Regions from separate parts of the Photobacterium damselae subsp. damselae genome, predicted to be linked through region 2. Evidence: predicted binding sites of a transcription regulator. Region 2 holds the regulator's gene; each other region holds the start of a gene.

Region 1 (4,222 bases), 990 kb from region 2:
TGACATTGAGTGAGCAACAAATAAGCCAATTAACGGGATCATTTATTGCTGCATTGGTATTGCTGGTAGCTGGTCTTTTAGTATGGGTTGGTCATATTCTGCTACATAAAACGGTGAATAAGTGGCAGTTGTTGGTAGCTCTTGCTCTTTTGATTCTTTCTGGTGCCGTTCAGCTTAATTTATTTTATTGATTTTTAGCGTTAAAACTTAGCGCCCAAGTTCTGTAAACATTGAGCCTTGTCGATTTGTGATATCGGTGAGGCTTTTTTTGGTCTCTTTATTGTTATAGCGACTATTCTTAATAAGGTGGTTACCTATTTTAGGGTTGGAGGTTATATGGAGATCAATAACTTACTAGGTATGGATGGTAACATTGTTATCGGTATTGTTAATGAAAGACTGCGTTTAGAATGTTGCAGTATGGATGAGCTTGTTAGCCGTTATGAGCTTGATCAAGATGAATTAACAGAAAAAATGGCACAAATGGGGTATCAATACGATCCTCTTACCAATCAATTTCGCTAAAAGTGTTATTCGCAATATCATCACATTGGTAAACCGCAACCTCAATATACGAGCCTAGGCTATTTGTGTATTGAGGTTGTTTTTATATCGGCTAAATGGTGCTGACACTGTTCTTTAGCGGTAGCAAAGAAGGCTTGTAAATAAGGCTTTTTCTTATCTGCTTCTCTTACTGCGGCAAATAAACGTCGCCATAGTCCTTGCTCTAACGGTTTACTGTTAATCAATCCTTGCTTGGCAAAATCATCTACAGCCCAGTTTGGTAGAGCGGCAACTCCTAAGTTTGCTGAAACCATTTGAATCAACATTAAAGTATTATCTGCTTGTTTCCATTGCCGTGGCTCGATGTGGGCAGGCTGTAGAAAATGTTTAACGAGATCAAGGCGCTTTTTCTGCACTGGATAACTGATTATGGTTTGAGATTGCAGATCTTGCGGTGTTATCGACGTTAGTTTGGCAAGAGGTGAGTGATTCGCAACAATTAATCGCATTTCAAAATCAAAGAGTGGCTCGTAGTGAATATCGCTGCGAGTTTGAATATCAGATGTGATCACAAGATCTAACTCGCCTGATGCCAATGCTGATATGGGTTCAAAACTAAAGCCAGAAGAAAAATCGAGGCCGACATTTGACCAATGGCGCTGATATTCTTTTAAAGCCGGCATGAGCCATTGAAAACATGAATGGCACTCAATAGCCATATGTAAACGACCCGAATTACTTTGCTGTAGATCTGAGATATCCGTTTCTGCTTGAAAGATTTTTGGGATGATCTCATCGGCTAAAGTTAATAAGCAGTGGCCCTCTTGCGTAAATTTCACTGGGCGAGTTTTTCGTAAAAAAAGTTGGCAACCGAGTCTTAATTCAAGATCTTTGATTTGATGAGATAGAGCCGATTGAGTGAGACACAGTGTATTTGCAGTGGCACTCAATGAGCCAGTTTCTCGTAATGTTGTTAGGGTTTTGAGGTGTTTGAGTTCAATCATACAACAACGATCCTTGTTATTTTATGAGTCATTAGATATTCACTGTAACGTGTAACTATGGAGCTGTAAACATCTAGACGTCTATAATGTCAATGTTAGTAAGTTGAGTAAATTTCATAATCTACTTCAATTCTTTGTGATTGTTATCACTTCTTGCTTCCCGCAAGGTAAAGGCTAATCAGAACGTAATGGAATAACGTAAAGGGATTGCACGATGACAATAAACAAAACAAAAACGCATATTTTAGGATTTCCGCGTATTGGTAAAAAACGTGAGTTGAAGTTTGCGCTAGAGAAATATTGGCGCCAAGAGATATCTCAATCTGAATTGCTGGATGTTGGCAGTAAAATTCGAATTGAGAACTGGCAACTGCAACAGCAAACGGGATTAGACTTTGCGACTGTTGGTGATTTTGCTTGGTATGATCATGTACTTGGAACCAGTCTTTTGCTTGGTCACATACCAAAGCGCCACCAACACTGTTTTCCTACCTTAGATACGTTATTTGGTATTGCTCGTGGTAAAACGGCAACCGGTTGTGGCTGTGCTGCGGGTGATATGACCAAGTGGTTTAATACAAATTATCACTATATTGTGCCCGAATTTAGTGCAGATGATCGTTTTACTGTGAGTTGGCCACAACTATTTGAAGAAGTGGCTCAAGCTCAAGCTGCGGGGCATCAAGTAAAGCCCGTTTTATTAGGGCCGCTGTCTTATCTTTGGCTAGGAACAGAAAAAGATGAGGATCCTAATTTTGACCGTCTTTCATTACTGCCAAGGCTTATTGCTGCGTATCAACATATTCTGAGTAAATTAAAAGCGTTGGGGGTTGAGTGGGTTCAAATTGATGAGCCAATACTGTCGTTAGAGTTACCTACCAATTGGATTCATTCATTTAAGTTAACTTATCAGATGCTTCATGGTTACAGTAAATTGTTGCTGGCCACTTACTTTGATGATGTTACCTCGCAGTTAGATAAAATAGTCGAATTGAATGTTGATGGAATTCATATCGATGCGGTCAGTTCGCCGAGTCAATTGAGTCAGGTTGCTAATGCAATTCCAAATCATTGGGTGCTCTCTGCTGGTGTGATTAATGGCAGAAATGTTTGGCGGGCAGATTTAGCATCTTGGTTGGAAGTGTTAGCCCCGATTAAAGCCTTGCTAGGAGAACGCTTGTGGTTAGCCAGTTCTTGTTCTCTGCTGCATAGTCCAATTGAGTTATCACAAGAGAGTAAACTTAATCCTGAGGTAAAACAGTGGTTTGCCTTTGCTCATGAAAAATGTCATGAACTATCTTTACTGGCAAGAGCTCTGGATGGAGAAGACGAAGCTGAAGTACAGTGCAGAACATACAGCGAAGTGATTCACTCGCGCCAGAAAAATACTAAAGTCAATAATAGTGAAGTACAACAGCGAGTGAATAACACTGATTTTTCTAATAGTTCGCGAACTGTGAGTTTTAGCCAACGAAAAGTATTGCAACAGAATAAATTACAACTGCCGCTGTATCCGACAACGACCATAGGTTCTTTTCCTCAAACCGGTGAGATCCGCACTCAACGTCGAGACTTTAAAGCGGGTCGCCTGGATAAAACAAGTTACGATGCGGCAATGAAAGCACAGATAAGAGATGCAATAGCAAGACAAGAACGTCTCGGTTTAGATGTGCTGGTTCATGGCGAAGCAGAGCGTAATGATATGGTCGAGTATTTTGCTGAACATTTGGCTGGTTTTGTCTCTACTCAGTTTGGATGGGTTCAAAGTTATGGTTCGCGTTGTGTGAAGCCTGCGATTGTGGTGTCTGATATTTATCGTTCTCAGCCGATTACGTTAGAGTGGGCGAGTTATACTCAGTCTCTTACTGATAAACCCGTGAAAGGCATGCTTACCGGGCCGGTAACGATTTTAGCTTGGACTTTCCCAAGAGAAGATATTTCAAAACAAGAGATTGCAAATCAAATTGCATTGGCTTTACGAGATGAAGTAGACGATTTGCAACAGCAGGGTATTGCGATTATCCAGATTGATGAGCCTGCTCTACGCGAAGGGTTACCGTTAAAAGAATCACAGTGGGAAGCGTATTTAACTTGGGCGGTGAATGCATTTAAGGTAGCTGCAGGTAGTGCTAAGCCAGAGACTCAGATTCATACACATATGTGTTACAGCGAGTTTAATCATATTATTTCTGCTGTGGCGGATCTTGATGCCGATGTGATTACGATTGAAACTTCTCGCTCTGATATGGCATTGCTGGGTGCTTTTGAAGCGTTTAATTACCCAAATGATATTGGACCGGGAGTGTATGATATTCATTCCCCCAATATTCCCAGTAAACAAGCAATTATTGATCTGTTAACCAAAGCGGAGCGATGGATTGAACCACAAAAATTATGGGTAAATCCTGACTGTGGTTTAAAAACACGAAACTGGCAGGAGTGTGAGGCCGCCCTTGAAGTGTTAGTTGATGCTGCCAAAGAATTACGACTGCGAAATCACCAAACAATGTTGCATACCACATAACATTGCTTACCGTATAACAAACAAAAACCGAGTAGGTAAACCTAATCATTGATTCGGTGGCTACTCGGTTTGTTATTTTTTACTCTATTTTTCTGCTCTCTCTATGCTTACTCGCTTTTACAGCTTGCAGGTAGACGGCAAAAAATTACTCAGCGTCTTGGTTTTCCGCTTTGCGAGTAAAAGTTAATTT
Region 2 (4,222 bases):
CCGTAACCGCCAGCAACAAGAGAGCAGTCCAATAATGGAAGAGGCATTAATGGTGACCATAGCAGGTATTGCTACCGGGATGCGTAACACTGGTTAATTAATCAGCAAACAATAAAATTAAATCGAAAAAGGTCACTGTTTGTGGCCTTTTTTTATGATATTTGTCCAATGACTCAAAAATGACACATCCATTTTTTCTACTTCTACGCTAGGCTAGAAACATACAGCATACAAATTAATAGCACTCAAATAGGATGCAACACTACAAAAAATCGATTTTTGTAGTATAAAGTCTCAAAGATATGCAAAGTAATCGGTATATCTAGGATTGAAAACGATGATATCCTATGAAGTCTCAGTTTGGCACTGCAACAAAGCGATTATAAAACGTCAACAAGAAACGTAACAAAAAGTCGCTGCCTTATATTGAGTTTTTACTAATTATAATTTTAACGGATAGAAGAGATGTCACTACCACACGTTATTTTAACTGTGCTGAGCAACCGCGAAGCGACAGGGTACGATATTACCAAAGAATTCTCACACAGCATCGGCTATTTCTGGAAAGCGAGCCACCAGCAGGTGTATCGCGAACTGAATAAAATGGCTACTAATGATCTGGTAACTTGTCGCCTTGAGCCTCAAGAGGGTAAGCCAGACCGTAAAGTATATTCCATTACCGATTTGGGTCGTCAGGCATTGTTTGCTTGGTTCCAAGAGCCAGCACAAAACCCAACAACTCGTGATGAATTCTCAGCAAAACTGCTGGTTTGTGGAGTTCATAACTCAGAACCAATGCAGCAACAATTAGAAGCACTGATTGAAGAATCTCGCGCTCTAATTAACCATTACCATGAGTTGGAAAAAGTACATTTCCCAAATCACCGTAGTCTTGATCGCCAAACTCGTCTTGAGCGTTTAACACTACGTCGTGGTATCCATAATCGTCAAGCTTGGATTTACTGGGCTGAAGAAGTACTGGCTGAACTTAAAGATATGGACAGTTCTTCAAGTGCAGTAGCAATTAACTAATCTTGCTACCACAATGACTGATTGCTAAAGCCGCTCAATATGGGCGGCTTTGCTTTATTCCCAAATAACCACAAACTTAAATACGCTGGGCTGCCGATAGCGCCTGTTCTAAATCTGCAATCAGATCCCGACTATCTTCTAATCCAACCGATAAACGCAATAACTGAGAAGTGATTCCAGCTTCTTGCTGTGCTTCATCCGACATTGCTCGATGAGTCATACTCGCAGGATGAGCAATCAAGCTTTCTGTTCCGCCCAAAGACTCTGCTAATGAAAATAACGTTAAGGCTTTAACAAAACACTGTAGCTGCTCAAAGCTTCCAGCAAATTCAAAGCTAAGCATAGAACCAAAACCCAATTGCTGCTTATTAGCGATTTCGTGGCCAGGGTGCTCGGGCAAACTTGGATGGTAAAGGGTACCGATTAGCGGATGCTGTTGTAAAAAACCCATCACGGCTTGGGCATTTTCTTCATGAAGACGAATTCGAGGGGCAAGCGTACGTAGACCTCGCAACGTTAAATAAGCATCAAAGGCCGCCCCTGTTGCACCAATACAGTTTGCCCACCATGCAATATCTTCTGCTTGCTGTGAATCTTTACTAATTAAGACCCCACCAACAACATCAGAGTGACCATTAATGTACTTGGTTGTTGAATGCACGACAAAATCAGCACCGAGTGTCAGTGGTAACTGTAATATTGGAGAGAGAAATGTATTATCAACCGCAACTTGTGCCCCAACCGCCTCAGCCTGTTGGCAAATATTAGTAATATCAACCACGCGAAGCAGCGGATTCGAGGGGGTTTCGACCCAAATCAGTTTAGGCTTAAGACTTAATGCTTCAGTTAACGCTTGAGGATCGCCTTGATTAATAAAGCGAACCTTAAAATCCCCTTTTTGTGCCCGCGTATTTAGGAGGCGATATGTACCTCCGTAGCAATCATGAGGGGCAACAACCAGATCATTTGGGCCAAGTAGTGCTGACACCAACAAATTAATCGCTGCAGTACCACAGTTAGTCACTACCGCGCCAGCTCCCTGCTCTAACTGAGCTAATGCCTCAGCTAAAGTATTACGGGTAGGATTACCAGAGCGAGAATAGTCGTATTGAGGCACTTCTCCTAATGCATTAAAGCTGTAAGTTGAGGTAAGATAGATCGGCGGCACGACCGCATTGTATTGGCTATCACAATCAATACCGCTACGCACTGCAATGGTTGCACTTCGTTTATTACTCATACTTGCCATCCCTAGCCCTTTATTGTTGAGTTTTTATTCATCCTGTTCCCACCTTAACCACTAACATTTAGGACGTCAATACTTCCAGACGGCTAAACACCTTTACATATAGCAGTAAGTCCAGCTAAAATTTAGGTCTATTTGGCTCTTGTTATCGACGACAGACCACAGTTATTACTCTTTAGACAAGACAAATAGGTAATGTTGACGTAATATCGCGCCCTCATTATAACAGCGCACATCAATAGCTAACTGAGATTGTCGATTAAGTAAAAGAAGGTAAGACATGGCAGAGTGGAATGGCGAATATATTAGCCCATACGCAGAACACGGTAAGAAAAACGAACAAGTAAAAAAGATCACTGTGTCTATTCCATTAAAGGTGCTCAAAATTCTTACTGATGAACGTACTCGTCGTCAGGTAAATAATTTGCGTCATGCAACAAACAGCGAATTGCTATGCGAAGCATTCCTTCATGCATACACTGGGCAACCACTGCCAACTGACGATGACATTCGTAAAGATCGTCCAGACGATATTCCATCAGAAGCCAAAGCTATGATGGATGAAATGGGGATCAGCTACGAAAATCCAGATGAATAACTCATCACTGCTCACCGCTTAGCTCAATAAAAAACAGCGCCCACTTAATGGCGCTGTTTTTGACTTACAATCGCGGCATATTGTTATTATCACTAAGCGACTCGACCGACCAATAGACTCAATAAAAAGATACTGATCACCGCAGCTAACAGTTTAAGCTCTCGACTCTTCATAACGCTCCTCCTCACTTTGGCTAGTTGGAGTTACAATCAGATAACGAACAACCATAATAAATAAGCCCGTCATCACTAAATTCAATGCCAGAGATAACATACTGATCGTGATCATCGGCCCACCAAACCCGTAACCCAAACTGATCATCAATACACCTGCGCCAACTTCACCTCTTGGCCACATACTAATGGATAACGCTAGACGCTCACGCAAAGTTGCCTCTTTGCGGTAACAAAACAGTGGGAACATTTTGCCTAGATTAGCCAACACCGATATCACTAAAACATGATAGATAATTTCTTTCATCCCCATCGCAGGCATCGCCATTGACAATGATGTTGTAGCAACGGTTTCGCTAACAGCATTAAACAGAGGTGGTAAGCTTAGACCCACCAGCACCATAAATATTGCGGCAACCCAAGTAGAGACTTTTTCATCTTGCTTGGATTCATGCTGTGATTTCATCAAGCATCCCAACACAAAAGCAGGAAGAAGTACCTCGAAATGTATCCCAGAGCGTAAGTAAAACAGCTCACAAACGACAGCGATAATGACAGAATAAAATAAAATGCTACGAGCAGATGATGGAATACTCCATTGATGTAAATAGCGATAACCTAATATCAGCAAAGCAAACATCAAAAATAACGTAACCCCAAGTGCTGGCTGCCAACCTACAATTAAAATAGACAATGGAATCATAAGCAGGACGGTATCGAGATCATCAAAAATCGCTAAGATACGAGCTTTACTGAACATCCAAGTCGCACCAAGCCCAGCCGCTGCTAACATGGCAAATAAAACACCCGCTGATGTAGGAGCGGCAAAGCGTCCAATAACGAGTGTCTCTTTCCATGCATCCGCATTAGTCCAGAGTTCTGCTGGAAATAAGACAAAAATAAAATAAACAACTACTGCAATCCAAGGGAATGTGGCGGTTGTCATCGCAACAATATAATCCCAACGATATTGTTTTAAATTATTTTTATCAATTTCAAATTCACGCCCTACATTAATCATAATATAAGACAATGCGGTCATCGTTGATATCATAATTAATGATTGCAATTGATTATAATGAGTAAAAATATTTGGCAGAAGTTGAGAACCAAATAAACCAACAATTAATAACAACGAGTAGATAATAACTTTCCTCACTCAACACCTCGCAA
Region 3 (4,222 bases), 110 kb from region 2:
AAAATAAATGATTTCTCAGTAAAGCACTTGCTCCTTACGATAGATTTTTATACTTTAGCTGTCTGGATGGCTAAAATATAAAGGTTAAAGGAGTAAACCGCGATGCCAATAAAGATCCCAGATCAATTACCGGCGACAGATATTCTGAGAAGTGAAAATATCTTTGTTATGACGGAGGCACGAGCTGCAAGCCAAGGTATTCGTCCACTGAAGGTATTATTACTTAACTTGATGCCGAAAAAGATCGAGACGGAAACCCAATTTTTACGTTTGCTCTCTAATAGTCCGCTACAAGTTGATATTGAACTATTGCGTATAGACAATCGACCAACAAAAAATACCCCTCAAGAGCATTTAGATACCTTTTATCGTCAGTTTGAAATGGTCAAAGGGCGAAATTTTGATGGATTAATTGTGACCGGAGCACCATTAGGTTTAGTGCAATTTGAAGATGTTCTTTATTGGGAAGAGATTCAGATTATTATGAACTGGGCCAAAGATCATGTGACTTCAACTTTATTTATCTGTTGGGCTGCTCAAGCCGGGTTAAAGTTGTTGTACGATTTGCCGAAACGAACGCGTAAAGAGAAACTCTCTGGGGTCTATCAACATCAAATACATGACCATCATCATCCACTTCTGCGGGGGTTTGATGATACTTTTCTCGCTCCTCATTCTCGCTATGCTGACTTTTCACCTACTTTTTTATCCCAACATACCAACTTAGATATCCTTGCAACTTCATCAATTGCTGGGGTTTATATGGCGGCGACCCCTGATAAGCGAAATGTTTTTGTTACTGGTCATCCTGAATATGAAGTTGATACATTACATAACGAATATGTTCGCGATGTCGAGCAAGGGTTAGAGCCGAACCTGCCACTAAATTATTATCCAGAAGACGATCCTAGAAATCCTCCTAGAGCCAGCTGGCGAAGTCATGGTCATCTGCTGTTTTCCAATTGGCTTAATTACTGTGTTTACCAGCAAACGCCATATGATTTAGATAACTTCTCTGAAGCGAATTTTACTCGAGATGAATAAGAGCTAAAGGCGATAGTGCAATCATCTTGTTGTGATACGCATAATCGAAAATACTCAGCGATAAAAAAAGACCTGGATCCGAAGATACAGGTCTTAAATTTTTCTCTCTATCGTATATCGAATTATTATTTCTGGGCGGCTTCCCAAGCTTTAGCTTTTTGAATTAACGGGGTAATAGTCGAGCCCTGAATTAAGATAGAGAAAACTACAACGGCATAAGTCATGACCAGTATAATTTCTCTTACATCAATATTTTTTTCTGGGATGACTAATGTTCCCGCTGGAATTGCCATCGCCATTGCTAGAGCTAGGCCTCCACGTAAGCCACCCCAAGTTAAGATTTTCACTGAAAATGGGTTGTAAGTACGGTAGCGATTAAAAGCAACGTAAGACAAACGCACACTTAAGAAACGAGCTAAAAGTACCAGTGGAACAGCAATTGCCATTAATACCCAATCTTCTTGGTGGAAACTAAATTGCAGCATGGTCATACCGATCAATAGGAATAGTACGCCATTTAAGAATTCATCAACCAGCTCCCAGAAATGATCTAAGTGTTCTTCACTTTCTTTAGAAAAGCCAATGTAACGAGTCCAGTTACCAATCATGATACCGGAAACAACCATCGCTAGAGGGCCTGATACATGCAGATATTGAGCGAAGACATAGCCTGTTGTTGGAATACCTAAAGTTAACAGTAATTCCATTGAATGGTCATTGGTTGAGCTGATCAGATAGTGGAAGATCAAACCAAGAGCAAAGCCATAAGCGATACCACCTAGTGCTTCTTGAACAAATAGATGACCTACGCCTAAAACTGTTGGTGTTTCACTACCAAAGGCAATGGTAAATAGTGTGACGAAAATAACCAGACCGAAGCCATCGTTAAATAGTGATTCGCCCTCAATTTGAGTTGAGATACGACGAGGCGCATTGAGCTTTTTCACAATCGCCAATACAGCAATTGGGTCGGTTGGAGAGATTAGGGCTCCGAACAGTAAGCAATAGATCAGATCTAAGCCAATTCCCAATAGTTGACAGATCCCCCACAGACTGGCGCCAATAAAGAACGTAGAAAAGAGCGTTGCGCCAAGAGCGAGTAGGGTAATTTCCCACTTCTGATCTTCAAGATGAGGTAATTTAATACCCAGACCACCGGCAAAAAGTAGAAAACCTAAAATACCTTTTAGAAGAAAATCTTCAAAATTGATTTCGCTTAACTGTGTTGCCGCAATATCTTCTAAATGAAACCAACCATTATGGCCCGCAATGATAATGCCAAGAGACAGAATCAAAGAGCCAGCAGTAATTGCAATGGTGGTTTGCATCTTACCTATCTTACTGTTCACAAAAGCAATCAACATTGCAGCTGCGGCAAGATAGCACAGGGTACTGTAGACCGACATGCATAACCTCTAAATGAGAGTGAATAATTAAGATGTAAATTGTCACAAAATATCCTAGCTGAGCCTAGGGTTTTGTTTAAAAAAGTTTCAGTTAGTTGGTCAAAAAACTGTTAATTGAAATTGTTTTAGACGTCTAGATTTCCACATTAACTGTGTTAGGATGATGTTAATAAGAAAACGATAAGGATATGTGAGCGTGGTAAAAGGACTTAACTTACTGCAGCAACGTTTAGCCGAACAAATCCTGATTATTGATGGTGGTATGGGCACCATGATTCAGGGGTATAAATTAACGGAATCGGATTATCGAGGTGAACGTTTTGCTAATTGGCATTGTGATGTTAAAGGTAATAACGATCTTCTGGTATTAACCCAACCGCAAATTATTACTGATATTCATCAACAATATTTGGCCGCAGGTGCGGATATTTTAGAAACCAATACGTTCAATGCTACGACAATCGCAATGGCCGATTATGACATGGCAGATCTTAGTGCTGAAATAAATTTGGTTGCTGCACAGTTGGCTCGCCAAGCGGCCGATGAATGGAGTACTCCAGATAAACCTCGATTTGTAGCCGGTGTTCTTGGCCCAACTAATCGCACTTGTTCAATCTCTCCTGATGTTAATGATCCTGGATTTCGTAATATCACCTTTGAGCAATTGGTTATTGCTTACAGTGAATCAACACGAGCTCTAATTAAAGGTGGTGTTGATCTAATTTTGATTGAAACCATATTTGATACGCTGAATGCCAAAGCATGTGCCTTTGCGGTTGAAAGTGTATTTGATGAATTGGGTTATCAACTTCCGATAATGATTTCAGGAACGATAACCGATGCCTCAGGCCGAACATTATCAGGCCAAACAACCGAAGCTTTTTATAACGCTTTACGACATGTTAAACCGATCTCCTTTGGCCTTAACTGTGCGCTTGGACCAGACGAACTGCGACAGTATGTGGCGGAACTTTCTCGACTAGCAGAGTGCTCGGTATCTGCTCACCCTAATGCAGGACTGCCTAATGCCTTTGGTGAATATGATCTTGAACCAGAAGAGATGGCGGAACATATCGCAGAATGGGCGCAAAGTGGCTTTTTAAATTTAGTGGGTGGGTGTTGTGGTACTACACCTGAGCATATTCGACAGATGGCAGCAGTTACTCAGAATATTAAACCGCGTACACCACCTAGCATACCTGTAGCTTGTCGTTTATCTGGTTTAGAGCCTCTCAATATAGAAAAGAACTCCTTGTTTATTAATGTTGGTGAGCGTACCAATGTGACCGGTTCTGCTCGCTTTAAACGTTTAATTAAAGAAGAGCTATACGATGAAGCACTAGAAGTTGCGCGTCAGCAGGTTGAAGCTGGCGCTCAAATTATCGATATCAATATGGATGAGGGAATGCTAGATGCTAAAGCGGCCATGGTGCGTTTTCTTAACCTCTGTGCGACAGAACCTGAAATTGCCAAAGTTCCTATTATGGTCGATTCATCTAAATGGGAGGTGATTGAGGCTGGACTTCAATGTGTACAGGGTAAGCCAATTGTTAACTCCATTTCATTAAAAGAAGGTAAAGCGAAGTTTATTGAGCAAGCTAAGCTGATTCAGCGTTATGGCGCCGCTGTGATTGTGATGGCGTTTGATGAAGAAGGGCAAGCTGATACCCGTGAGCGTAAAGTTGAGATTTGCACTCAGGCTTATCGTATCTTAGTTGATGAAGTTGGGTTCGCGCCTGAAGATATTATTTTTGACCCTAATATCTTTGCTG
Region 4 (4,222 bases), 450 kb from region 2:
GGGTCATTTGGCACGGCAACAATCGCGCCATCTTTTAGCTCATCTAACGATTTAATTTTATTTGAATAAGCAGCAATTGGATAAACAAAGGTATTACCTGCTACTGTGAACTTATAGCCACGGTCATTGATCTGCTGATCGAGATACGGCTTATGCTGAAAAGCATTGGCATCAATAGAACCATCAGCAAGAGCGGCATTAGGCGAAACATAATCAGTAAAGGTGACCAATTCGACATCTAAGCCATATTTTTCCTTTGCTTCTTTTGCGGCCACTTCAGCGACTTGCTCTTCAGCCCCAGCCATTACCCCAATTTTTACTTTATTTTGATCTACTGCAGTTGTTGCCGTTTCTTTTTCGCCACAGCCTGTGAGTACCAATGTAGAGGCGATGCCAGCAACGGCAAAAAGGTGTTTTAATGATACTGCCATAATGTGTCTCCTTGACGATATTTCCAGATGTTGTGTTTGGTCTTTTTTAATATTTTTGCTGCTTTTAGTTATCGATGATCGACACGTTTTACACAGTAATCACCAATAGATTGAATTAATTGCACAAGAATAATGAGCATGACAACAGTAATTGCCATCACTGTGCCATCAAAGCGTTGATAGCCATAACGAATTCCTACATCACCTAAACCTCCACCGCCCACGGTGCCAGCCATCGCCGAATAGCTAACGAGAGTAACAAGAGTGATGGTCACACCATTTATGATGCCGGGTAATGCTTCAGGTAGTAGCACTTTGGTAATGATCTGCTTTGGTGTCGCTCCCATAGCTTGTGCTGCTTCAACAAGTCCTGCTGGCACTTCAAGTAATGCGCCTTCAACTAAGCGAGCAATAAAAGGAATGGCTCCGACTGTGAGTGGCACTATTGCGGCTGCAGTGCCAATTGAGCTGCCAACAACAAAACGAGTAAATGGAATAATGGCAACTAACAGAATAATAAATGGGATAGAACGACCTATATTAACGATAAATCCCAAACTTTTATTGAGTGCTTTATTCTCTAATAATCCGCCTTTTTTACTAAGGTGCAGCATTACGCCAAGAGGAATACCAATAATAAAACCAATGAGTCCTGAAACGAGAACCATAACCAAGGTTTGACCTAATGCTTCAATCAAGAGGGCTGTTAGGCGTTCATTGTTAGCAAACCAAGATGAAATAGAATTAAGCGACATAGCCCAGCACCTCTACATTTATTTTGTGATCTCGTAAGAAAGCAATCGCTTTGTTGGCCGCGGTTTCAGTACCAAAAAATTCAGCTAACATTAAGCCAAACTTTACCCCGCCAGCATAATCCATATCGGCGCTTAAGATGCTGATATCAATATTAAATTCACGGGCTACTTGGCTAATTAATGGTGCATCAACAGAATCACCTGTAAATTCAAGTCGAACTAATGGATAACTGCCTTCGCGTTGTTCTAAGCTCATTCTGGCCTGATAATCTTCCGGAATAGAGAGATCGAGAGTTGAGCGGATAAAGTTTCTTGCTAACTCTGTTTTAGGGTGCGCAAAGATATCACCAACAGGGCCTTTTTCTACTAATTCACCATCACCAATAATGGCAACTTGATGACAGATACTTTTTACGACATCCATCTCATGGGTAATAAGAAGAATGGTGATATTAAGCTGGCGGTTGATTTTCTTTAGTAGCTGTAAAATTGATTGTGTTGTTGCTGGATCGAGTGCGCTGGTTGCTTCATCACATAGCAAAACTTTAGGATCGGAAGCCAGTGCTCTTGCGATAGCCACACGCTGTTTTTGTCCACCGCTTAAATTGGCGGGAAAACTGTGTTTTTTCTCACTTAATCCAACCAATTCAAGCAATTCATTAACTTTATTTTCTAACTGATTTTTCTTAACCCCAGCAAGCTCTAGAGGGAGGGCCACATTGGCAAAAACGGTGCGAGAAGCCAGTAGGTTAAAATGTTGAAAGATCATGCCGATTTTGCGTCGAGCAAGTGTTAATTGTTGATTGGATAATTGGGTTAGCTTGACTCCATCAACGATAATATCGCCACTGGTTGGTCGCTCAAGCAAATTGACACAGCGAATGAGAGTACTTTTTCCTGCGCCCGATGAGCCAATAACCCCAAAGATGTTGCCCTGTTCTATGGTTAAATTAATATCACGGAGTGCGCTTATCGCTTTATCACCCTGATAGAATATTTTATTAACATTGTTGATTTCTATCATCGTACTTCCTAATCCTTGGGAGAGCGTTAATTGTTCTCTTTGCTTTTTCTTATGCCAAAAATGTTATGGCTTGTAACAAAATAGTGGTGTTTACGGTGTTGTTATTGTATTAATTTGCTAATTGTACGAGCTGATACGTTAAGAAATGTCGCTCGCTGTAACAATCATGCTATGGTCTCTCTGTTTTTAAGTCAATAGATATTTTTACGTCTAGACGTCCATATGTCTTTATGCGTTAAAATACCATTATTGGATTGATTGTGATTTGGATAAATCGTCAGAAGCACTGCTCTTTTGGGGGCTGTCGTGCCATAATCTAGCAAACCGATAATTTTGAGGGCTAAGTTTTGGCCAAACCTGCTGTCTTTATTGATCGTGATGGCGTTATTAATGTCGATCACGGCTATGTTCACACTACGGATGATTTTGAATACGTAGAAGGTGTTTTTGCTGCGTGTAAAAAACTAAAAGAGATGGGATATCTTTTAGTCTTAGTAACTAATCAATCGGGCATTGCTCGTGGTATGTTCACTGAAGATGAATTTTTGTCTCTAACCGAGTGGATGGATTGGAACTTTGTTGATAATGGCGTGGAATTTGATGGTATCTATTACTGTCCACACCATCCGGAAGGTCAAGGGGACTATCGCCAGGAGTGTGATTGTCGTAAGCCTAAGCCTGGTATGTTAATTTCAGCACGCGATTACTTAAAAATCGATATGACACAATCTGTTATGATCGGTGATAAAGCAGATGATATGACAGCAGCAAAAGCGGCTGAAGTTGGAACGAAAATTTTAGTTCGCACTGGTAAGCCTGTTACTGAAGTTGGTGAGCAACTTGCTGATGTTGTGCTAGACAGTGTGGCAGATGTTCCTGCTTGGTTGGCGAGTCAAAAATAACATTTTACCTAAGCCTAATAGAATAAGCCGAGATTTATGATGATCTCGGCTTTTTTGTATCAGTAGGGATGAGTTATTGTTTATCTATTGCAAATTGGAAAAATTGGCTTGTTCCATTGTCATTATCGCTAACGATGTAACCCTTTGCTTGTTTTGTTGTCTGGTGTGTAATAGCAATAGATTCTGCTTTGGTAATAATAGGCTTTCCGTGATTACCAATTTCTTCACTATAAGGCGTTAGGTCTATACTTTTTACCCCTTGTAAATCCTGTAATGGAAGTACGCCAATATAACTGCCTTGTACCGCGCCATCTTTGATACTGTGATTACTGCTGCCTTCTACCGATGCTGTAAAGAGTAGGCTGTTTCCCTGTTGCCAATAATCTGCACCAGAGAAGCAAGCTTGAACACCATTTAGTGATGGTAAATGAGCTTGGTAAACATGAAGAGAAGGAAGAGACTCTTGTTTTTGTTGCAGATAATTTAGTAAATCAGAAGTTTTCATAGCAAATATTGCGTTTTTACCCGCATTTCCACGGTTAAAAATAAACGTTTCTGTTGCTGTATTTGCTAAGCCTTCAATATTAATTTTTTGCTCTGAGGTAAAACCTGCAGCTTTATGCAAATAGTGATAGAGCTGAGATAGTGAATAAGTGTGTATTTGGCTGCCATCAACTGGAATTAAATAAGCATGTTCACGAACGGTTTTTTTACTGCCAGAACCTAAAATCAGATAATCCATTTGGTTGTGATTGTTTAACAAAGTCATGGATTCAAAATCAGGTTTAATGTGGTAGTCAATGCGACCGTTTTTCTGGGTAGGGAAATGTGCGATAGTTTGTTTATGAAGAATATGGTAATCAGGCGAAACGGTGAATAAATAAGGAGAGTCATCGCCAACAACCATTAAATGATTTTGATTGATTACCATTGCCGAGCCAGAAGAAAGTTGCTTATTAATTCCCTCATGAGTGACTTCAAGTGAAAAGCCATGATTATTCACTTGAGCATTAGCAATACCAGCAATCACTAATGCTAATGAGCTTACTAGACCAACGACATGCTGTTTTTTTATTTTCATTTTTATTCCTAAATGATTAGTACGTATTC

What was found. The regulator MetJ, encoded in region 2, represses methionine synthesis genes. The targets are predictions, from matches to a motif close to TTAGACNTNTANANGTCTAA.
Region 1: the regulator MetJ is predicted to act here: its motif matches at 1,574-1,593, upstream of metE (5-methyltetrahydropteroyltriglutamate--homocysteine S-methyltransferase).
Region 3: the regulator MetJ is predicted to act here: its motif matches at 2,576-2,595, upstream of metH (methionine synthase).
Region 4: the regulator MetJ is predicted to act here: its motif matches at 2,421-2,440, upstream of metN (methionine ABC transporter ATP-binding protein MetN).

The regions. Positions count from the first base shown of each region.
Region 1 covers NZ_CP146970.1:2,078,100-2,082,321, reverse strand. Annotated here, with positions in the region: gene WAX86_RS09325 (hypothetical protein) at 1-191, shown strand, start outside; gene WAX86_RS09320 (DUF4250 domain-containing protein) at 337-525, shown strand; gene WAX86_RS09315 (LysR substrate-binding domain-containing protein) at 585-1,508, opposite strand; gene metE (5-methyltetrahydropteroyltriglutamate--homocysteine S-methyltransferase) at 1,723-4,032, shown strand; gene WAX86_RS09305 (META domain-containing protein) at 4,178-4,222, opposite strand, start outside.
Region 2 covers NZ_CP146970.1:3,065,457-3,069,678, forward strand. Annotated here, with positions in the region: gene ppc (phosphoenolpyruvate carboxylase) at 1-97, shown strand, start outside; gene WAX86_RS14080 (PadR family transcriptional regulator) at 466-1,032, shown strand; gene WAX86_RS14085 (O-succinylhomoserine (thiol)-lyase) at 1,109-2,272, opposite strand; gene metJ (met regulon transcriptional regulator MetJ) at 2,559-2,876, shown strand; gene WAX86_RS14095 (sodium:proton antiporter) at 3,030-4,208, opposite strand.
Region 3 covers NZ_CP146970.1:2,959,816-2,964,037, reverse strand. Annotated here, with positions in the region: gene metA (homoserine O-succinyltransferase) at 103-1,044, shown strand; gene WAX86_RS13510 (sodium:proton antiporter) at 1,170-2,450, opposite strand; gene metH (methionine synthase) at 2,647-4,222, shown strand, end outside.
Region 4 covers NZ_CP146970.1:2,611,832-2,616,053, reverse strand. Annotated here, with positions in the region: gene WAX86_RS11790 (MetQ/NlpA family lipoprotein) at 1-431, opposite strand, end outside; gene WAX86_RS11785 (methionine ABC transporter permease) at 500-1,186, opposite strand; gene metN (methionine ABC transporter ATP-binding protein MetN) at 1,176-2,210, opposite strand; gene gmhB (D-glycero-beta-D-manno-heptose 1,7-bisphosphate 7-phosphatase) at 2,558-3,112, shown strand; gene WAX86_RS11770 (DUF6929 family protein) at 3,186-4,193, opposite strand.